2 regions of the Colwellia sp. BRX8-4 genome follow, and region 2 is predicted to be linked to the other one. Evidence: predicted binding sites of a transcription regulator. Region 2 holds the regulator's gene; the other holds the start of a gene.

Region 1 (11,673 bases), on a different contig from region 2:
CAAGCTTTTACACAAAGAGCTAAAGAGGTTTATCATTCTAATGGTTGATAGCATAGAGATAGAGCAAGAACTTGCTCAACGTAAAATACAAATTGAAGTTGTTTATGGACTACCCGATAGACAAGAGCTATTAACGCTTTTAGTCGATGAAGGCACCTTGTTAGAGCAAGGTATTATCGTTTCAGGTATTTTATCTGTTTTTGAAGAAATAGACTTAACCGTAAATAATGTTGGTATTTGGAATCGAGCCGCTAAGTTAACAGATACTTTACGAGATTTAGATCGTATTGAAATATATCGACCTTTAATTGCTGACCCAAAAGAGGTTAGAAAGCGCCGAGCTGAAAAAGCAAAAGATGAAGGGCGTGCCGATAAAGTTACCGGTGGTCGTGTTGACCCGCGTCGAAATAAAGCAAGCTAAAAAAATCGCAAAGTTTAAAGTAAAAAAAACGGCTATTAAGGCCGTTTTTTTATGGGACTAAAATATTTATTAGTTAACCATAGGAACGTAAAAGTTGTCACCTAAGACAAAGTCACCTTCTGCGCTGGCTAATAATTCATTATCAAAATAGAGGATAAATTTCTTCTTAACGTTAAACTCTTCACTTCGACCTGATTTTAATAAGTAAACATAGTGCAATGTATCATTGCCAAAGGCATCGTTAACAACAGGGCTACCAAGTACAAATTTTACTTGTTCTTTAGTCATGCCAATTTGAAGCTTGTCGATATCTTTTTGTTCTAAAAAGTTTCCCTGAGGAATGTCAAAACGATAGACCCAGCTTGAGCAGGCAGAAAGAGATAGGGCAATAGTAATGGCTAAAATGCGAAATAACATGTTTTTTCATTTATCCTAATAAGTTCGAATGGGGATGATAACTAAGCCCGCGAAGAGATACAAAACTATTTTCAATTTATTTTGCACCTTTGTGCTTCAACTCAGGTTATTTACTTAACGCTAAAATTAATTTATTAACCGGCAAGTAACTCTTGAGCATTAGCCAAGCTGTTATCTGTTATTTTATTTCCCGCTAATAAGCGAGCAATTTCTTGGACTCTGCCATTAGCACTTAGTTCCGTTACTTTTGTTTCTGTAAACTCGCCATCGGTTAATTTACTGACAAATAACTGCTGATGCCCTTTGCAAGCGACCTGTGGTAGATGTGTTACACAGATAACTTGGGTGTTTTGTGCTAATTCTTGTAGCTTGCTACCGACCATTGCCGCTGTTGGGCCACTAATACCGACATCAACTTCATCAAATATTAAGGTCGGTGTGATCACCTTGTCAGCCAAAATAACCTGCATGGCTAAACTAATACGTGATAATTCGCCACCAGAAGCAACTTTGTTCATCGCTTCTAATTTTTGCCCTGGGTTAAGGCTAATGAGAAAGTTTATTTCATCAAGGCCAAACGGCGATAAAGCTTCAACATTAACTTGCTGTACTGATACGTCAAATATGCCGTTGTTCATATTGAGCTCTTTCATGCTCTGCGTGATTTTTTTACTGAGTTTTTTAGCCGATTTTACTCTTGATGTTGATAATGCCTGAGCAGATTGTAGGTAATGTACTTTAGCTTTTTCAATGTCTACGTATGCTGTATCCAGTCTTGAACCGTCAGAATTTATGACATGTAAGGCTTGTTTTATCTCTAAGTGTAACGTTGGCAAATGCTCGGGTGCCACTTGATGTTTTTTAGCCAGTTGAATGGCGAGCGAGTAGCGGTCTTCAATCATTTGATAAGCTTCTGGATCGAGTTCAAGCTTATCGTAGTAGTGCTTTAGTTCATCATTAGCATCTTCTACAAGAATAAGTGCTTCGCTCAAGGTGTTAGCAATATTTGCTAACTTAGGATCCATATGAACTAAATCATTCAATTGTTCGCAGTTGTTTCTTAAGCTGTCTGAAATATTGTGATTTTCGTTTTCAGATAAAGTTTGCAATGCTTTCAAAGTGCCGGTCAATAATGACTGACCGTTACTATGACGTTTGTAATCACTTTCTAGAATTTGAAACTCACCCGTTTGTAGTGAAAATTCGTCTAGCTCAGTCACTTGGTATTGTAATAACTGCAGTTTTGCTTCGCGTTGCTCTTTACTTTCTTGTAACTGTTTTAGTTCTGTATTGAGATTTCGCCATTGCTGATAGTAATATTGAACGTCGTCTAATAAGTGCTGATGATCGGCATACTCATCAAGTATTTTACGCTGTTGAGCTGGCTTAACAATGAGTTGGTGATCGTGTTGGCCATGAATACTTATTAAAAATTGTGCAATATCTTTAAGTTGGGCAAGCGGAACTTGGCTACCGTTAATGTAAGCCTTTGAGCGTCCTTCAGCTGATATTACTCGGCGTAAAATACATTCACAATCTAACTCAGCATCGAGTTCGTCTGTTAGAGATAGGCCATTTTTTTTAAGCCATTTTTGTGCGGAAATGTTTTTGTTTATATCAAAGGTTGCGGCTAACTCTGCTTTTTTAGTATTGGGTCTTACAACATTAGTGAGCGCTCTATCGCCTAAACATAAACCTAAGGCATCAATAGCTATCGATTTACCCGCACCTGTTTCTCCGGTGATGGTTGTCATACCTTTGCGCCAATCTATATCTAGGGAGCGCACAATGGCGAAGTTTTGAATGTTAAGATGTAAAAGCATGAGAAACCAATTTACTGTATAAATATGTATACCTGTTAATTTATACAGTAAAGTGGTTTTGTGCAAGTGTTAATCGAATAAAAATTCAACAGCTTGAATTTGTTAAAAATTAATAAAGCTTATTGCCCCAACTTAATTTACTTCGCAGTACATTAAAGTAGTCATGGTCTAGTGGATGAACTAATCGCAGCGTATATTCACTTTTTCTGATAATAACTTCATCACCTGGTAATACCGCTAAAATAACATGGCCATCACAACTTACTTGTAAGCTTTCATAGTTCTCATTGGCGAGTAATAATTTTATTTCACTATTGCCGTCGACGACTATGGGTCTACTGGTTAGGGTGTGTGGAAACATTGGTACTAAAGATAAGGCATTTAAATTGGGTGTTAAAATTGGACCACCTGCCGACATTGAATAGGCGGTTGAGCCAGTAGGTGTTGACACGATTAAGCCATCAGAGCGTTGGCTGAACATAAAGCTACCATCAATGTAAACTTCAAATTCAATCATGCTGGCTACTTTTCCTGCGTGTAGCACTGCTTCATTGACCGCACTGTTAGAGCTTTTTAATTTTCCGTGGCGATAAACTTCTGCTTCAATAATAAAACGTTGCTCAGCGCGCGACTCGCCACGTAAAATTTTCTCAAGTGGTTCAATTAATTCATCGGGCGATAAATCGGTAAGAAAGCCTAAGTTCCCTCTGTTTACACCAATAACACCGATATCAAAACATGATAAAACCCTCGCGGCACCTAACATATAACCATCACCGCCCACGACTATAGCCAGGTCAGCTTGTTCACCAATTTCTACTAGGGTACTAATCGTTAGATTATCGATATCGATTGATGGGGCAACTGAGCTTTCAATTAATACCTGATAACCTTGTCCGGTAAGAAATTGATAGAGCGCTGTTATTGTTGCGCCGGCTCCTTCGTGATTTGGTTTGCCTATTAAACCTATGGTGTTATAAATTTTGCTCATGTCTACGCAGTAAGTTGTTTGTATCTTAGGATTAATAATAGTTTCGCTGTATTTTCATGGCTTGTAAAGTTGACTTTTTTATAAATCATTTACTGACTACCATTTTGATTAAATTTTTCGCTTTCATCGAGATTTAAAAGATTTAGGGTTAAGACATTAATTGAAGAGAATGCTTATTCATTCGAAATTGATAATATAGGCTATAAGCCTTTTAAAGTGGAGCTTTAAGCGTTTTTAAACGATGGGATAACTGCAGGTAATTGCTTTTAAATAGAATGACTATATATAAAAAAATAATATTTGTTCTCAAAACGCTGACAAGCGCTCAGTAACAACAAACTTAATTAAATTGTATTTAAGCTTGAATCGTAGCAAGAAGTCCCCATAATTACCGTTATCAGATTTATATAACCTTTATATTGTTAAATATATTATTAGTTTATTTTGGAGCTTTCATGACTAATGAGTCAACAGAAAACAAAAATACAGCTGAAGCATCAACAGAAGCTTTAACGCCCGAAGAAATTATGGCGCAAGAAATTATCGACCAAGCTGAAGAGCAAGTCGAAGTTCAACATATTCATGCCCATGAAGTGATTAGTGCCGAGCAAGAAAAGATTAACGAACTTGAGTTAAGCCTTTCTTCAGCGCAAACCACTATCGCAGATCAAAAAGATTCTGTGGTTCGTGCTAAAGCAGAAGTTGATAATATTCGCCGCCGTAGCGCACAAGACGTCGATAAAGCACGTAAATTTGCTTTAGAAAAATTTGCTGCTGAAATGTTAGTGTCAGTAGACAATTTAGAACGTGCTTTGCAGAATATAGATAAAGAAGATGAAAACAACACCGGCATTATTGAAGGTCTTGAATTAACCCTACAAGGTTTAATTGCTTCGTTAGAAAAATTTGGCGTTAAAGGTGTTGATCCACAAGACCAACCTTTTAATCCTGAATTGCATCAAGCGATGTCTATGCAAGAAGTTCCGGGCGTTGCGCCAAATACCGTTATTGCTGTGATGCAAAAAGGTTATGAACTCAATGGCCGTTTAATTCGTCCAGCGATGGTAATGGTTTCTAAATCTGCTCCGGTAGTTGATACCACAGCATAAAAAATATCATTAAAAAAAGCGGTAAGAAGTTTCTATAAAACTTCTTACCGCTTTTTTGTTTTTAGCAGGCAAATAAGTTTTATTAGGGCGTTTTATCGTTATCGGTGAGAAACAACAAAAAAATCTTCACAAATAGCTAAATAATGAAATAAATTTACTTTTTTTCTTGGAAATTAGTTGAAAAGGATTTTACTGCCCCCACTATTTGTTTCATCAACAGGTTTATTAAAAAATCTTACTTTAATAAGCTTTATTTTAATTAGTATTCGGAGATCCTCAAGATGGGCAAAATAATCGGTATTGACCTAGGGACAACAAACTCTTGTGTTGCTGTACTAGATGGCGGCAAAGCACGTGTAATTGAAAATGCAGAAGGCGATCGTACAACTCCTTCAATTATTGCATACACAGAAGATGGCGAAACGTTAGTAGGTCAACCTGCTAAACGCCAATCTGTTACAAACCCAAAAAATACATTATACGCGATTAAGCGTTTAATTGGTCGTCGCTTTGAAGACGAAGAAGTTCAGCGTGATATTAAAATTATGCCTTTTGGTATTGTTAAAGCTGACAACGGTGATGCTTGGGTTACAACACGTGATAAGAACGTTGCACCACCACAAGTTTCAGCTGAAGTTTTAAAGAAAATGAAAAAAACTGCTGAAGACTTTTTAGGCGAAGCAGTAACAGAAGCAGTAATCACAGTTCCTGCTTACTTCAATGATTCACAACGCCAAGCAACTAAAGATGCGGGTCGTATTGCTGGTCTTGAAGTTAAACGTATTATCAATGAGCCAACTGCTGCTGCTCTTGCTTACGGCATGGACAAGCAAGAAGGCGATAAAGTTATTGCTGTTTACGACTTAGGTGGTGGTACTTTCGATATTTCAATTATTGAAATTGATGAAGTTGAAGGCGAGCACACGTTTGAAGTATTAGCGACTAACGGTGATACTCACTTAGGTGGTGAAGATTTTGATAACCGTTTAATCAACTATCTTGTTGCTGAATTTAAGAAAGACCAAGGTATGGATTTAACGACTGATCCTCTTGCAATGCAGCGTTTGAAAGAAGCAGCAGAAAAAGCTAAATGTGAACTTTCTTCAGCACAACAAACCGATGTTAACTTACCTTACATCACAGCTGACGGCAGCGGCCCTAAGCACATGAACATTAAAGTAACGCGTGCTAAATTAGAGTCTTTAGTTGAAGACATGGTTAAAGCAACGTTAATACCATTAGCACAAGCGCTTAAAGACGCAGACTTATCAGTAAGTGATATCAATGATGTTATCTTAGTTGGTGGTCAGTCACGTATGCCAATGGTACAAAAAGCAGTAACAGAATTTTTCGGTAAAGAACCTCGTAAAGATGTTAACCCTGATGAAGCCGTTGCCGCTGGTGCAGCAATACAAGCAGGTGTTCTTTCTGGTGATGTAACTGACGTACTTTTATTAGACGTTACGCCATTATCATTAGGTATCGAAACAATGGGCGGCGTGATGACGAAAGTTATCGATAAAAACACCACTATCCCAACTAAACAGTCACAAACCTTTTCTACAGCTGACGATAATCAAGCTGCGGTAACGGTTCATGTTGTTCAAGGTGAGCGTAAGCAAGCGTCTGCAAACAAATCTTTAGGTCAATTTAACCTTGAAGGTATCGATGCAGCACCACGTGGAACACCACAGATTGAAGTAACTTTCGATATTGATGCTGATGGTATTTTACACGTAACAGCCAAAGATAAGAACACAGGTAAAGAACAGAAGATTACTATTAAAGCTTCTTCTGGTTTATCTGATGAAGAAGTAGAACAAATGGTACGTGACGCAGAAGCTAACGCTGATGAAGATGCTAAGTTTGAAGAATTAGTTAAAGCACGTAACCAAGCTGACGGTCTAGTTCATACCACTCGCAAGCAAATTGTAGAAGCGGGCGATGACTTACCAAGCGAAGACAAAGAAAAAATTGAAACAGCATTAACTGAACTTGAAACTGAGATCAAAGGCGACGATAAAGAAGCGATTGAAGCTAAATCTCAAGCCGTTATCGAAGCATCAGCTAAGTTAATGGAAATTGCTCAAGCGAAAGCCGGTGCTCAAGAAGGCGCTCCTGAATCAGACGGCGCTGCGCCAGCTGATGACGATGTTGTTGACGCTGAATTTGAAGAAGTTAAAGAAGACAAATAGTCTTCAATAACGGAAAATATATAAGCGCTGGTTTAAACACCAGCGCTTCTTACGTTAAAAATCGTTATAAAATGCCATTGAAAATAGCTAACTATTTATAATGTCATTTTACTTAATTAATATCTAAAATTTCAACACCAGTTAAAAGAAGTCACTATGTCAAAACGCGATTATTATGAAGTGCTAGAAGTATCAAAAGATGCGTCTGAGCGTGATATCAAAAAAGCCTACAAACGTTTAGCGATGAAGCTTCATCCTGACCGTAATGCCGGTGATAAAGACAAAGAAGAGCTATTTAAAGAAGTTAAAGAAGCTTATGAAATTCTAAATGACGACCAAAAGCGTGCGGCGTTTGACCAATATGGTCATGCTGCATTTGAACAAGGTGGTCATGGCGGTGGCGGTGGTCATGGTGGCGGAGGCTTCGGTCAAGATTTTGGTGATATTTTTGGTGATATTTTTGGTGGTGGCCGCGGTGGCGGACGTCAGCAACGTCAACAACGAGGTTCAGATCTTCGCTACAACCTAGAGTTAAGTCTTGAAGATGCTGTTCGGGGTAAAACCTTAGAAATTAAAGTACCAACTTTTGTTAGTTGTGAGCCTTGTGATGGTTCTGGCGCTAAAAAAGGTACCAGTGCAAAATCTTGTACAACTTGTCATGGTCATGGCCAGGTACAAATGCGTCAAGGTTTGTTTGCTGTTCAACAGACTTGTCCAACATGTAGTGGTAAAGGTAAAGTTATTGCTAGCCCTTGTACCTCATGTCGCGGTCAAGGCCGAGTTGAAAAAACCAAAACACTTTCAGTGAAAATACCGCCAGGTGTAGATACAGGTGACAGAATTCGCTTGTCAGGCGAAGGTGAAGCTGGTGAACATGGTGCACCTGCAGGTGATTTATATGTACAAGCAAATGTACGTGATCATAAAATATTTGTCCGTGATGAAAACAACCTTTATTGTGAAGTGCCTATTAGCTTTACCACAGCAGCATTGGGTGGCGAAATAGAAGTACCAACACTTGAAGGTAAAGTGAAGCTGAAAATACCTAAAGAAACGCAAACGGGTAAAATGTTCCGTTTACGTGGTAAAGGTGTTAAATCAGTACGCAGCCACTCAATAGGCGACTTGATGTGTAAAGTTGTTCTAGAAACACCGGTTAACTTGTCTGGCGATCAAGCAGATTTATTACGTCAGTTAGACGAAAAGATGGGTAAAAGCACCATAAAGCATAGCCCTAAAGAGACCGGTTTCTTTGATGGCGTTAAAAAGTTTTTTGATGACCTGAAAAGCTAAAGTACTGCCATTCGATGAGCTAAAAGTTTGTTGAAATATAGACATTAAAAAAGCCACAAACTTGTTTGTGGCTTTTTTGTTTTTCTGGCTAATGATTAATGGCGCTTTACTCGCATAAGTAGACCACTGAGTAATACCAATAATAAGCCAAACAGACTGCCGCCATGAGTTTGTCTGATCTCGACGACTTCTATTACTTCGATGACTTCAGTATAAGCCTGGTCATACTCAGCACTTTCTAACGGCAGTGCGTATAACGCGTTACTGTCATCCGCACTGTAACTCGCAGCAATACCCTGATAACCGACTTGATATAAGTCGATTAACACATCGTAGTGATCACTTTCATAGCCAGACATAAATGTAGAAATAACTTCGTATTCATCGGCATCAGTGTCGCCTTCTATAAGAAAATTATCTGTGGTGAAATAGTGCTGCCAAGGGCCACCATTTTTACTGAGGTAGAGTAAAGCATACACTTCGGCGAGATGATTTTCGCTATAGCTATATACGTCTGCATCAAAAGTCACACTGAAAGTTTGATAATAGCCATCTCTGTCATAATCTTCTTGCAGAAAACTCGCCGCACTATAAATAGTGAACTGTTGATCATAGTGGTTACTCACTTTTTGTGTGGCTTCACCACTTTTTGCTTGTGCCGTGCTCTTGGCTTGATTATTAAGTGTAGAGCCTCTGATGTGAGCATTCGCTTTGCCGCTGACTTGATCGGATAGCTCGGCTAGCTTATTCGTTGCAATTATTTTTTTTCGCTGTGACTCAGTGATACTGTGTTTAAGTGCTCCTTGAGAAACACTAGCGGGTAAAACCTTTAATTCGCTGGCAGTGACATGAGTTAAAGGTAATATGCTAAAGGTTATCAATAACATTATTTTTTTAAGTGAATTCGCGCGAACTGACTTCGCTGCTTTATTATTTATTAACATAATATATCCTACCGGCTTTGTTTAGTGTTGCTATTAAAGCGCAGTAAAGATGAATGTAAGCTGAACACTTTATTGGTAAGCTTTGATATATCTGTTGATTTATCAGCGGGAACTCCAGTTAGCCCCACGTTATAAAATCTATATAGCGGCTTTAAAGGAATGTTCAGCTGATATTCAGTTGCCAAGGTTTATAATTTTAAATAAGCTATGGCTATGTATAGTTAGACTCACTTTTAACTTTGTCTTTGGAATAACCATGAAATTTGCTTTACCGTTAGTTTTTCTTTTTATCGCTACACTTTCTATTGATGCAATGGCTCAAGGAACGGGTGTATCAGCAAGTAATATGCAAAAAAATAATCAGCAACAGTTGAAAGTGAAAAGTAGTAAAGATGCCGCAAAATTAGCTAAAAGTCGTTTTGGTGGAAAAGTGTTAAAAGTTGAGAATAAAAAGTCGGGTTATCGGGTAAAATTAATTAAAACTGATGGTCATATCATTTCTATTTATGTTGATGCTAAGACAGGGAAGATTAATGGAGGGTGATCACTATGCGGTTGTTATTTATTGAAGACGATATTGCTTTACAGCAAAACCTATATGCCCATTTAACTGCCGCTCATTATCTAGTCGATGTGGCGAGTGATGGCGAAACAGGCTTATTTCAAGGGCAAGAATATCCATACGACGCTGCTATTATAGATGTTGGTTTACCTATAATAGACGGTATCAGTGTGATTAGATCTCTGCGTGAAAAAAATATCGACTTTCCCATTTTGGTGTTAACTGCAAGAGATAGTTGGCAGGATAAAGTGGCTGGCTTAGATGCTGGAGCCGATGATTATTTAACCAAACCTTTTCAAGCTGAAGAATTACTCGCCCGCTTAAATGCACTGATCAGACGTTCTGCAGGGCAAGCAAGTCCGTTAATAAAGAATGGCCCGTTAAGTCTTAATACCAAAAGTTTGCAGGTTGAAGTCGATAATAAGGCAATAAAGTTAAGTAGTTCAGAATATAAGTTACTTGAGTATATGATGCTTCACCTTGACGAAGTGACTTCAAAGGCAACACTGACTGAACATATTTATGACCAAGACTTCGATCTCGATTCAAATGTTATTGAAGTATTTATCAGGCGCTTAAGAAAAAAACTCGACCCAGATAATAGCTATGGTTTTATCGAAACGTTGCGCGGCCATGGCTATAAATTAAAGCGGTTAGATTAATGAGGTCACGTGGATATACCAAGTAAATGAACTCCTTAAAAGTTCGATTATTATTAAGTACGTTAGCGATGACGGTAGTGATGCTGCCTATTATTGGCTTAACCTTATCGAATGCCTTTGAACGGCAATTAAATGTAGCGTTGAAAAACGAGTTAAAAGCCTATAGTTATTCTATTTTTACTGTGGCAGAAGTTGAAAATAATCTCTTGTTAATGCCGGAGCTCTTGCTAGAAAACCAATTCAATATTAACCAATCAGGCTTGTATGCCTTAATTACCAAACGGTCAAAAGAAACGCAAATAGGCGCGATAAAAAACAAAATACTTTGGCAATCACAATCTCTGCTGACCTTGTCTCTAACGGCGGTATTGCCATCGCCTGATGTTGGGCAAACACTGATTTCAAAAATAAGCCTAGCGGACAGTCCTCATCTACTTTATAGCTTTAGTGCGAGTTTTTCTGATAACGGCCAAGACTTTGAAATAACACTGCATCTGATAAAAGACCAACAAGCCTTATTAAGCGCTCTCAATGACTTTGAAAAAACATTATGGGCATGGCTGCTGGCATTAATGGTTGTCTTTGTTTTTGTACAAATTGCCTGGTTATTATGGACCTTAAAACCATTAACTGTATTATCTCAAGAGCTTGAGCATATAGAAAAAGGCCAAAAGAAAGCCCTAGACGCCAACTATCCTCTTGAATTACAACCGGTGACTCAGCAATTAAACGCCTTATTGGCACTGGAAGAGAACCAACGAAAACGCTATCGTAATGCCTTGTCAGATTTAGCGCATAGCCTTAAAAATCCCCTGGCAGTTATTCAAAGCCAACAGAATATTTCAGCAAGCGCCAGTGAACAATTAACATTAATTAATAACATTATTGAACATCAACTTAAAAGAGCTCAAAGTGCCGGGCAGTCTTCATGGCACTTAGGTGTAAAAATTAAGCCCGTTGTTGACAAGCTAATCAGCACGTTAGCGAAAATATATCATGATAAGAATTTATCATTTGCCGTCAATGTTGATGCAAGTGCTATATTTAAGGGGGATGAAGCCGATTTAATGGAAATTTTAGGAAACCTTCTCGATAACGCCTGTAAAGCGGCTAAGCATAAAATTGCCATTAGCGTGATTAGTTCTGCAAAAATATTAACGATTGAAATTGCCGATGATGGCGCGGGTATTGAAGCGTCTCAACGGGATATTATTTTATCGCGTGGTGGCAGAGCAGACACCTATCAAGCGGGTCAT
Region 2 (11,673 bases):
TATTATTATTTTGTTCTAACAGCAATGATGATACTTCGCTTTGAGATACACTCATTGGCACTTGAGTTTCTATTTCGACAGCGGTAGCTAAAGGGATTGATAGAGAAAACTTACTGCCTTTATTGTATTCACTGACTAAATTGATACGCCAGTTATGCGCTTTTACCAATTCATTAACTAAAGATAAACCAATACCTACACCAAAAACAGCATGATTTTTTTCATCATCAGCTCTTTGAAAGCGTTCAAATATTTTACTTTGTGATGCTTGATTAATACCTATGCCGGTATCTGTAATCTCTAAAATAACATTATCTTGATCAACATAAGCACTGACCTTGATGCTACCGCCAGCAGGTGTATATTTAATCGCATTAGCAAGTAAGTTGAAGATGATTTTTTCAAAACCCTGAGCATCACATTCTAGCCACAGATCATCAGATATTTCAGCATCAAAACTTAAATCATTTTGTTTAGCTAAGCGTGAAAATGAATCAATTGGCATAGCCATTAACTGACTTAATCGATAAGTAGACAATGAAAGCTTAGGGTTGTCAGTAAGGCGAGAGAGTTCTAATAGTTGTTCAACCATACGAACTAAACGCAAACCATTACGCTTAGCGGTAGTAAGTTCCAACCCTTCTTCTTTACTGTGAGCTTTGAGTAGATATTGGTCTAAAATGCCATTAATAATTGTCAATGGCGTCCTAAACTCATGGGAAATGTTCGCAATAAACTTATCTTTTAAATCTAACATCTGCTTTTCAGCTAACTTTCGTGAAGTTAAATTAATAAAGGTAATAACAATAAGGGGTTGTTCTTCGCGATCTGCCCACTGCAATTCAACCTGAACTGGGAATTCAGTACCATCGGCACGTCGAGCAGCACACTCTACTGAAATACCGATATCTTTACGTTGTAAGGCGTATACATTACTTTTGAAGCCAAAAAAGTAATGCATAGTGTCTTCTGCAGAAAAAAGTGCGCTGACATTCGTGCCTTTCAATTCATGTTCTAAACTTTGGAACAATTGAACTGCGGCAGGGTTTGACGATAATATTTCCCCGCCCGTTGATGTCGTCAAAATAGCATTATTAGATGCTCGGACAATGGCTTTGTCTTCACTATTAAGAATTGAGCTGAGTAATTTATGGTTGGTCTGTATTAACTCTTTTTGTTCTTGTTGCTGAGTGAAAGCGTTTTCCTTGAATTCGAGCGTGTTTTTTCTTTTATTGTAAGCAATCAGAATGACTAAAATAAAAGCAATAACGCCCCAAATACCAATAACAAAAGACTGCCAGAAAGAATTTGTAATGTAGTGTGCCCCAACTTCTAAACCAACGATATGAATGCTAAAAATAATACTCACCAGCAATAAAATGTAAAATTCGGGAAAGGTATCTTTTGAAATAGGTTTGGTCGGTCTTTGAATGTTTAATGATGCACTTGCGGCAAAAATAAGACCACAGTATGGGATTAACGCTATTAAGCTGTTCGTATAATTGTCTTTATAAAGGGCTTGCTCTTGAAGAAGAAAATAACTATTAGTGTTATCAACTAACAAAGCTAATGAGGCAATGGCTAATGGCCAATAAATAGCGCGCCAAAACTTTTCACGACAAAAAATAACACAGCTGATTAGTCTAATAAAAATGAGGCCAGAAATAGTGATATGAAATAATAATGACGGTAATAACCTGTGATCTAACGCTTTTGAAAACTCTTCTGGCAGCAGTACGAAATAACAAAAACAGGTGACTGTAAAAAATAGTGCTGGCACTCGACCCGCAATGTATTTATTGAGTGGCGTTTCGCTGAGATGCGGGTTGGTTTCTATGGCCAGTAAGATAAAAAAGTAACTGAACAAAGAGAAAAAATCTTGCAGGATCGGGGGGGTGTTTATGTAGTTACCTGCGAAGATAACACCCGAAATAAGATCAATGATAATAGCGAGAGAGAAAAACTGCCAGAACAATTTTAATGAACGTGATCTGGTCTGTAAATAGCTATGAACAACAAAGAATACTGCGGTAGCCTGTAATAATATAGTAGGAAGTGATAGCAAAAAAGCAGAGGAAATATCAAGCGTGCTGGTGATCGTTGCATAGGGTAATAAGGTTAAAATTATTGTAATAAATAAAAGTGTTTTTTTATTAAAATATAGCAATGATGTGATCCAATATTAAAGTGACGTTTAGTATGTTGCCTAATCATGAGGCTAATTATTTTCTCCTTTAATAAATATAGTATACATTAATTTAACACTATATAAATGAATGAAAAGCTTTCACTGGCTATTTATATCGTTGAGTAAAAAGGCTAATTTTTCAATATTAGCATTCGACAATTGCCGATAATCAAAATAGGGACACACAATTAAATTTTTAGCTTTATCAATAGCAAATTGCTCATCTAGCCAAGTGAAATTAGCGTTTAGTTGATTTGTCGCTAACAAATTTTTGGCGTAGGTTTTTCCACAAATAATATGCAGAGTTTGCTTAGTGGTTGATAACTGAGGCGGAGAAAATAATAAAGCCGTTTGAGAGCCTTGCTGCAGCAAAAATCGCTCTCGATATTTTTGCCAAGTTGGCGCAAGTGTTGAGTAAGCGAATTTTTCTTTATCGAGTGCGTAAAGCAGCTTCGCATAAACATTGAAAACTTTCCGCCAACCATTGCCACAAGCTTGATTAACCATCTCTATTTCGCCCAAGGTTAGCGGCGATAGACAAGATAATTGCTGATATTCAAGCATACTCGGTTTATTGCCAATATAAACGGCGACGCTAAAGTTTGAGCAACCTAAACCAATAACATTCAATGGTACTTAACTCATTTTACGTGGGGGGTATGTTGAATTGTAAATTTATAATCGAGACAAGTAAAACGTCCTTAAAATTTTTTTGCTTGAATGTATGTAGTTACTGGTAAAGTTAGATCGATTGAAGATTATCAATGTCTAACAGATAACTAATATAAAATGTTAATATCGTATAGCTTTCTATGGCTATTTAAAGGTCCACGCGAGAAGTTTATCGAAAAAAATGACATTACAAGGGTAATGGTTTCAAATTTTGTTGGAGAAAACTGTTTTATATTTTATATTTGTGGCAGCTAAAAATATATTGCTTAGCTGCTGTTTAACATGACTACAGTATCAATAATGAATTCTAAAAAAAAATGATGGAGCGCAGCTATGAATGAAAAAATTGCAGCACTTAAGTCAGACCTAGCGCTACTTAAAGAACAATTTAGTAAAAAAATTACTGATGCAGAAACTCGTTTAAAAAATATGATTGAACAAGAAAGCTTAGATACTTCGGTTGAACGTGGCTATAAAATTCAAGCTTCTTTTGAAGAGCCAGCAGATTCTTTAGCTAATGGTGAATGTGTAATTTTACTGCATGGGCTTGCACGTTCGGCTAACTCCATGAAAGCTATTGAAAAACGATTGTTAGCAGAAGGATATTTTGTGATAAATATCAACTACCCTTCTAGAGATTATTCGATAGAAGAGTTGGCTGAAAAAGTGATTTCTAAAGCGCTATTAATTTGTGAAAATCGCCAAGTTAACTTTGTTACCCATTCAATGGGCGGTATATTAGTTCGCCAATATTTAAGTATGCATAAAATACCTAATTTACATAAAGTCGTGATGCTAGGTCCACCAAACAAAGGCAGTGAAGTTGTTGATAAACTAAAAAATACACCTGGTTTTAGTTTCATCAATGGTGATGCGGGTATGCAATTAGGTACCGGCGAATTCAGTGTCCCTAGTAACCTTGGCAATGCTAATTTTGATTTGGGTGTTATTGCCGGTAATCAAAGTATTAATTGGATATTATCAACACTTATTCCTGATAAAGATGATGGTAAAGTTTCGGTTGCTAGTACCAAACTTGATGGTATGAATGATCACATTGAAATGGAAACGACCCATCCATTTATGATGAAAAACGAAAAAGTTATCGAACAAGTTATCCATTATTTAAAATCAGGGAGTTTTCAAAAATAATTCGACTAGAAAACTTGCCTTTACTAACGACCTGTATATACTCACAGTAACAACTGTGTAAATTTACAGGCTCCCTATGCTAAATGAAATCAGCGAATTACGCCCTCTAACGAACCGACAACAACAAGTTTTTGATCTGATCAAAGACAAAATAAGCGATACGGGCATGCCACCAACGCGTGCTGAAATAGCCAAGTTTTTTGGCTTTAAATCAGCAAATGCAGCAGAGGAACATTTAAAAGCTTTGGCTAAAAAAGGCTATATAGAAATGTTGCCAGGTACTTCTCGCGGCATTCGTTTGACTGAGAAGTTAATGGAAGAAGCCGGTTTACCTTTAATCGGCAGAGTGGCTGCAGGTGAACCTATTTTAGCTGCAGAGCATGTTGAAGATCATTACAAAGTTGATGGTAATTTGTTCCACCCAGCTGCTGATTACTTATTGAGAGTTAATGGCGAAAGCATGAAAAATATCGGCATACTTGATGGTGACTTGTTAGCGGTTCATCAAACGACCGATGTACAGAATGGCCAAGTAATTGTTGCTCGTGTCGAAGAAAATGTTACGGTTAAACGTTATAAACGAGAAGGTAACATCGTTTACTTACATGCTGAAAATGATGACTTCTCTCCTATAAAAGTCGATTTGTCTGATCAAGAGTTTAATATTGAAGGGTTGGCTGTTGGCGTTATTCGCTCGGCAGACTGGATGTAATTAAGTTAACCTATCCAATAAACTTGGTGGTAACTAAGCCAATTTATCTAACAAATATAGTATTAAATATGTAAAACTGCTCCGCAAACTTTAGTGTATAAAATAGGCTAAAGTTTGCTTTTCTAACCTTTCGTATTCTTTTCATGCAAACCTTTCTCTTTACTAAGAATAATTTTCACTCTAAAGCCCATTCAAACAACTTTATCTTTCTCTGATTAAAAAACAACCAAGATCAATTTTTACAATACGCGTATTTATACTCAGCTGTTTATTTTTAATACTACGGCTACAGCCCTTTGTTATTAGGCCTTTGCCTGTATTAGAGTTGATACTCTATTGTTTTTATTGGTTTTTATTTTAAAATAGCTCGATTTTTAAATTGACCCAGATCAACTTTTAAGTAATTCTAGTTTGGAATGTGTACAAATATAAATATAAGGCGATGTTGTCGACGCTAACTGGTTGATAACAAAATCGCTAAGAAAATAATAAAAATCCGTACTAAAGGATGTGTTTTGTCCTAGGTATCAAGTTTTAAACTTTTATAGGGTGAAGGAGATGTCGTGTGAAAAGACGTAACCTAGGTTGGCTGTTGTTGGGGAGTGTTCTTTCCAGTTCAGCTTGGGCAGATATGCAATTAAATCTGACCAAGGGTGTAACAGAAGTAAGTAGAGATGTTTACGATCTACATATGCTCGCAATGTATATATGTGTAGCAATTGGTGTGGTCGTTTTTGGTGCTATGTTTTGGTCAATGGTTTTCCATCGAAAATCCAAAGGGGCTAAATCAGCAGATTTTCATGAAAGTACAAAAGTAGAAATCCTCTGGACAGCAATTCCCATTGTCATTCTTATCGCTATGGCTGTACCAGCAACAAAAACACTGATTGAAATGGAAAATAACGACGATTCTGACGTTACCATTCAAGTTACCGCCTCTCAGTGGAAATGGCATTACAAATATTTTGATCAAGATATTGAGTTCTACTCCGTTTTATCGACGCCAAGATCACAGTATGAAACACAAGAAGGTAAACACCTTAATGTTGATGCTGGCGATAAAGTCAAAGGTGAAAATTACCTACTCGAAGTTGATAAACACCTTGTCATTCCAGTTAATAAAAAAGTACGATTTTTAATCACTTCTGACGACGTTATTCATGCTTGGTGGGTACCTGCTTTTGCTGTAAAGCAAGATGCTAACCCAGGATTTATTAATGAAGCATGGACAAAAGTTGACAAGCCTGGGATATACCGAGGTCAGTGTGCTGAACTTTGTGGCAAAGACCATGGTTTTATGCCAATTGTTGTCGAAGTAAAGTCTGAAGCAGACTATGCAAAATGGCTTGATGAACAACACCAACTCAACGCTCAAGCCGCTGCTGCTGAGAAAGCATCTCTTAACGCTTCCGCATCAATGGATGAATTGATGACCTTGGGTGAAACTACCTATATTGCCCACTGTGCTGCCTGTCATCAAGTTTCTGGTGCTGGTCTACCTCCTGCATTTCCTGCACTTAAAGGAAGTCCAGTTGCTACGGGTAGTATTGCCGAGCATATTGATATTGTACTCAATGGTAAAGCGGGTACAGGTATGCAAGCTTATGGTAAGCAGTTAAGTATGAAGCAAATTGCTGCAGTTGTGACCTACGAGCGTAATGCTTGGGGTAACAATACCGGTGATGCCGTACAAGCCGCTGATGTTAAAGGTGCTGCTAAGGGATCAGGCAATGACACAGAAACACCGGTAGCAGTTGCTGAAATGGTTGCTGAAGAAGCCCCAGTAGAAGATCTAACTAAAGTGTACAGCGAAGATGAACTGATGGTTATGGGTGAGCAAGTTTACATGAAAGCTTGTGCTGCTTGTCATCAAGTTTCTGGTGCGGGTTTACCTCCGGCATTTCCAGCACTAAAAGGTAGTGCAATTGCACTGGGTGATATTGCTGTGCATATAGATATGGTTATTAATGGCAGTAAGAAAAACCCTGCTATGGCTGCTTTTGGTAGTCAGTTAACTAAAACCGAAATAGCGGCAGTTGTTACTTATGAGCGTAATGCTTGGGGCAATAACACCGGTGATTTAGTACAACCTGCAGCTGTTGATGCTGCTAGTGCGAAGTAGGAGGATATAAAATGACTACAGACGTTATAGAACAAGAATCGCACGACGATCATCATGATGACCATAAAATGAAAGGCATCAAACGTTGGTTGTACACGACAAACCATAAAGATATAGGTACGTTATATCTATGGTTTGCTTTTATTATGCTATTAACCGGCGGCGCTTTAGCCATGGTTATTCGAGCCGAGTTATTCCAACCCGGTTTACAAATAGTGGAGCCTGATTTTTTCAATCAGCTAACAACCGTACATGGTTTGATCATGGTATTTGGTGCAATTATGCCGGCCTTTACCGGGTTTGCTAACTGGATGATACCTATGATGATTGGTGCTCCAGATATGGCCTTACCACGTATGAATAACTGGAGCTTCTGGATTCTACCTTTTGCTTTTGGGATTCTTTTGTCTACATTCTTTATGGAGTCAGGTGCGCCTAACTTTGGTTGGACATTCTACGCACCACTTTCTACAACCTATTCAAATGGTAGTACGGCATTTTTTGTTTTTGCTGTTCATATTATGGGTATCTCATCAATAATGGGCGCAATTAATATTGTTGTTACTATTATGAATATGCGTGCGCCTGGTATGACTTACATGAAAATGCCATTGTTTGTTTGGACATTTTTTATTACCGCCTACTTATTGATTGCGGTGATGCCCGTGCTCGCAGGTGTGGTAACTATGTTGTTAACCGACACTTATTTTGGTACGAGTTTCTTTGATGCCGCTGGTGGCGGTGATCCGGTATTGTTCCAGCATCTTTTCTGGTTCTTCGGGCATCCTGAAGTTTATATCATGATTTTACCTGCTTTTGGTATTGTTTCGACAATTATCCCAGCGTTTGCTCGTAAGAAGTTATTTGGCTACAGCTCAATGGTTTATGCAACGGCATCGATTGCTGTGTTGTCATTTATTGTTTGGGCGCATCACATGTTCACGACAGGTATGCCGTTATTTGGTGAACTGTTCTTCATGTATTGCACCATGTTAATTGCCGTACCTACGGGTGTTAAAGTGTTCAACTGGGTCGCAACTATGTGGCGTGGTTCAATGAGCTTTGAAACGCCGATGTTATTTTCTATCGCGTTTGTCATCTTATTTACTATAGGCGGATTCTCTGGTTTGATGTTGGCATTAACACCTGTTGATTTCCAATACCATGATACCTACTTTGTTGTTGCTCATTTTCATTATGTATTAGTTACCGGTTCATTATTCTCGATTTATGCTGGTGCATACTTCTGGTTGCCAAAATGGACAGGTCATATGTATAACGAGTCGTTAGCTAAATGGCATTTTTGGTGTTCATTGATTTCAGTTAATTTACTATTCTTCCCTATGCACTTTTTAGGATTAGCGGGCATGCCTCGTCGTATTCCAGATTATGCGTTGCAGTTTGCTGATTTCAACAAGTGGGTCAGTATTGGTGGTTTTGCCTTTGGTCTTTCGCAACTAATATTCTTAGCGGTAGTCATTAAGTGTATTAGAGGTGGAGAGAAAGCATCGGCTAAACCTTGGGATGGCGCTGAAGGTTTAGAGTGGACTGTTGCAAGTCCTGCTCCGTACCATACATTTTCAACACCACCAAAAATTGATTAAGTTAATAAAATATGAATAAAGGTGACGAATTGCAAAATTCAAATAACAAAGATAGCACTGCTATAACGAAAAACAATCAAGTGATAAAAAAGCTGGTTATGATTGTTTTTGGTATGTTTGGTTTTGGTTTTGCACTTGTCCCTTTATATGATGTGTTTTGTGATATTACTGGTTTGAATGGAAAAACGTCAACCACTGCCGCCGCTGTCTATAATGTTGAGCAGATTGACACAAAAAGGATTGTTACGGTGCAGTTTATTAGTCGAACCGCCCAAGGTATACCTTGGCAGTTTGAACCTATGGTCCGTGAAATAAAAGTTCATCCCGGTGAAATGAAACTTGTTAAATTTTATGCAAAAAATGAATCCACCCGCGATATTATTGGCCAAGCAGTTCCGTCAGTATCGCCCGGTTTAGCGGCAGCGTATTTTCAAAAAATTGAATGTTTTTGTTTTACGCAGCAACCGCTAAAAGCGAATGAAGAGGTAGAAATGGCGTTACAGTTTTATGTTGACCCAGAATTACCTGAAGATATTTCAACGCTAACTTTGTCTTACACTTTGTATGACGTGACCGGAAAAGTGGAATCGTAGCAATTTATACTGAGCACTTAGCGTGTAACAGTATTTGTTTAGGGGAATAATAATGACAACAAAAGAATATGAAAGTTATTACGTACCATCACAAAGTCATTGGCCAATTGTTGGCGCAGTGGCACTGTTTTTAATTGCTGTTGGCGCCGGGAACTATGTTTCTACGTTAAATAGTAGCGAAGGTGGCATTGGCGGTTACATATTGCTTGCCGGCATTTGTTTAGTTATATACATGCTCTATGGTTGGTTCAGTAACGTTATAAACGAATCGATGGCAGGTAAGTATAGCCATCAAATGGATAACTCATTTCGTCAAGGAATGAGCTGGTTTATCTTTTCTGAAGTGATGTTTTTTGCAGCATTCTTTGGTGCCTTATTTTATGCCCGCACGTTATCAGTACCTTGGTTGGGCGGCGCAGATAATAATGCCATGACTGGTGCTGTTTTATGGCCTGAGTTTGTCGCAAGTTGGCCGTTATTAGTCACACCAGATGGAACCGAAACAACTCAAATGGGCTGGTATGGCCTACCGTTAATTAATACTATTTTGTTATTAACGTCTTCAATTACTGCACATTTAGCACATTCAGCCTTAGAAAAAGATAATCGTAAAATGCTGAAAATATGGTTAGGTTTTACCATATTATTAGGTGTTGTCTTTTTATTCTTGCAAGTTGTCGAGTATATGCACGGCTATTCAGAAGAAATGAAATTGTACTTAACTAGTGGTATCTATGGTTCAACTTTCTACTTACTGACCGGTTTTCATGGTATGCACGTTACCTTAGGTACCGTCATGCTTATTGTGGTATTTTTAAGGGTGTTAAAAGGCCACTTTACCCCAACAAATGCTTTTGCTTTTGAAGCGGCAAGTTGGTATTGGCATTTTGTTGATGTGGTTTGGGTGATACTGTTTGTTTTTGTTTATATCGTATAAAAAATTACTGATATAAACGTTTAAGAAATATTGTAGGTGAAGCTAGCTTCACCTACTTTTTATTTTTAAGCGAGTTGATTAGAATGGTCGTGGGTGTGGCGTAATAACGCCTGTTAAAATAGCGACTAGCATAAGTATAATAATGAAGGCTGAAATCATCACGCGTCGGCCAATAAATTTTGACATTGACGGTTTACTTGGGTCATTTTTGTTTAAGACAAAGAGTGCCTGAAACAGGCTAAATACCATGAAGACTAAGCAGCCAATAATAATTATTTTTATCGCAAATGCCATTTAAAAATTTCCTATGTTGTTATGTTCGCTTTAAGCATATTTAAGGAATTAATTGTTTGAAAAATTTTATATCAAACATTCGCCTACCTTGGTTGATATTTACCCTACTTGTTTTTTCCGGATTAGTAAAACTCGGATTATGGCAAAGTGATCGTGCTTTACAAAAAGAGCAACGCATCGCAACCATTACACAATTGAGCCAAACACAAGCCTTGTCACTTTCTCAAGTGCTCTCAGAAAAAAATGAAATTAATGATCTACCGATCACTATGTTTGGGGAATTTGATAATAATACTATTTTTTTATTAGACAACCAAACGAATAAAGGACAATTAGGTTATCGTGTTTATCAAGTGTTTAATAGTGGTGAGCAGGCGGTCTTAGTTAATTTAGGTTGGGTAGTAGGTTCTATAAATCGTCAAGAAATTCCCGATGTGCAGGCTATTACTGGAAAGTATCAACTATCAGGTCACGTACGTAAAATAGAGCAAGGCATAATGTTAATGGAACAAGTCTTGGTTAAAGGTGAGTGGCCATTGCGTGTTCAGCAGATAGAATTAGATAAATTTTCAACATTAATTTCACGTCAACTCTTGCCCTTTGTCGTCTACTTAGATAAAACAGAGAGTGTGGGTTATGAAAAAAATTGGCAACCAATTGTTATGCCGCCTGAAAAACATCGTGCTTATGCCTTTCAATGGTTTAGTTTGGCGATAGCATGGTTATTGTTGATGATATGGGCGTCAATTAAATTGGGTAGAAATAGTGAACAAGCGTTAAATCACTAATAAAAAAAATAATAAGGTCTAAGTGTATGAATGATGTATCACAGAAAAAATCTCGTCGTAGTATGGTCATGGTGCTGGGCGCTTTTATCCTCCCTATCGTGTTAGCAAAACTCGCCTTAACTCAAAATTGGCTTGATTATGGTGTGACGAACAAGGGCACTTTAGTTGAGAATGAACTGACTTTAGAAAAGTTAGGCTTGAGTCAACCCGCTTTACAAAAAACTTGGTCAATTATTTATAGCTTGCCACAGCATTGTGATGATCACTGTGAACAAACGTTACTTAGTGTTAATAACTCTTACATAGCCCTGGGTAGAGAAATGCCCAGAGTAAAGCGCGTCGCACTTTCTCCTAATCCACTCTCACCTCAGCAAACGGAAAGGTTAACTGAAAACAGCTGGGTGATCATTTCTACTCCAAGTCTAGTTGATGACTTTTTATCAGATACCAAAGTCTTAGTTGTTGACCCTTTAGGTAATGTGGTTTTATCTCATAAACCACCGACAAATGATGATGCTCAAGCAATGTTTGGTAAAGAAATCTTAGCCGATATGAAGAAATTACTTAAGTATTCAAGGGTGGGTTAAGATGAAAAATCGTGTTAATCATCG

Evidence for each region. The regulator LexA, encoded in region 2, represses DNA repair genes until DNA is damaged. The targets are predictions, from matches to a motif close to TACTGTATNNNNATACAGTA.
Region 1: recN (DNA repair protein RecN) is a predicted target of LexA. The motif match lies at 2,692-2,711, and genes of this name have one in related genera.

Annotation. Positions count from the first base shown of each region.
Region 1 is NZ_JACGVS010000016.1:25,151-36,823, reverse strand. Features, by position in the region: gene H4J56_RS13800 (SRPBCC family protein) at 1-48, shown strand, start outside; gene H4J56_RS13795 (RnfH family protein) at 41-421, shown strand; gene H4J56_RS13790 (outer membrane protein assembly factor BamE) at 491-838, opposite strand; gene recN (DNA repair protein RecN) at 973-2,661, opposite strand; gene nadK (NAD(+) kinase) at 2,771-3,652, opposite strand; gene grpE (nucleotide exchange factor GrpE) at 4,108-4,761, shown strand; gene dnaK (molecular chaperone DnaK) at 5,043-6,956, shown strand; gene dnaJ (molecular chaperone DnaJ) at 7,113-8,249, shown strand; gene H4J56_RS13760 (choice-of-anchor H family protein) at 8,345-9,193, opposite strand; gene H4J56_RS13755 (PepSY domain-containing protein) at 9,450-9,737, shown strand; gene H4J56_RS13750 (response regulator transcription factor) at 9,743-10,417, shown strand; gene H4J56_RS13745 (ATP-binding protein) at 10,444-11,673, shown strand, end outside.
Region 2 is NZ_JACGVS010000001.1:136,694-148,366, reverse strand. Features, by position in the region: gene H4J56_RS00640 (ATP-binding protein) at 1-2,167, opposite strand, end outside; gene H4J56_RS00635 (DUF6942 family protein) at 2,288-2,818, opposite strand; gene H4J56_RS00630 (alpha/beta fold hydrolase) at 3,194-4,012, shown strand; gene lexA (transcriptional repressor LexA) at 4,089-4,724, shown strand; gene coxB (cytochrome c oxidase subunit II) at 5,290-6,846, shown strand; gene ctaD (cytochrome c oxidase subunit I) at 6,858-8,450, shown strand; gene H4J56_RS00610 (cytochrome c oxidase assembly protein) at 8,462-9,043, shown strand; gene H4J56_RS00605 (cytochrome c oxidase subunit 3) at 9,096-9,980, shown strand; gene H4J56_RS00600 (DUF2909 domain-containing protein) at 10,059-10,274, opposite strand; gene H4J56_RS00595 (SURF1 family protein) at 10,331-11,062, shown strand; gene H4J56_RS00590 (hypothetical protein) at 11,089-11,649, shown strand; gene H4J56_RS00585 (heme A synthase) at 11,651-11,673, shown strand, end outside.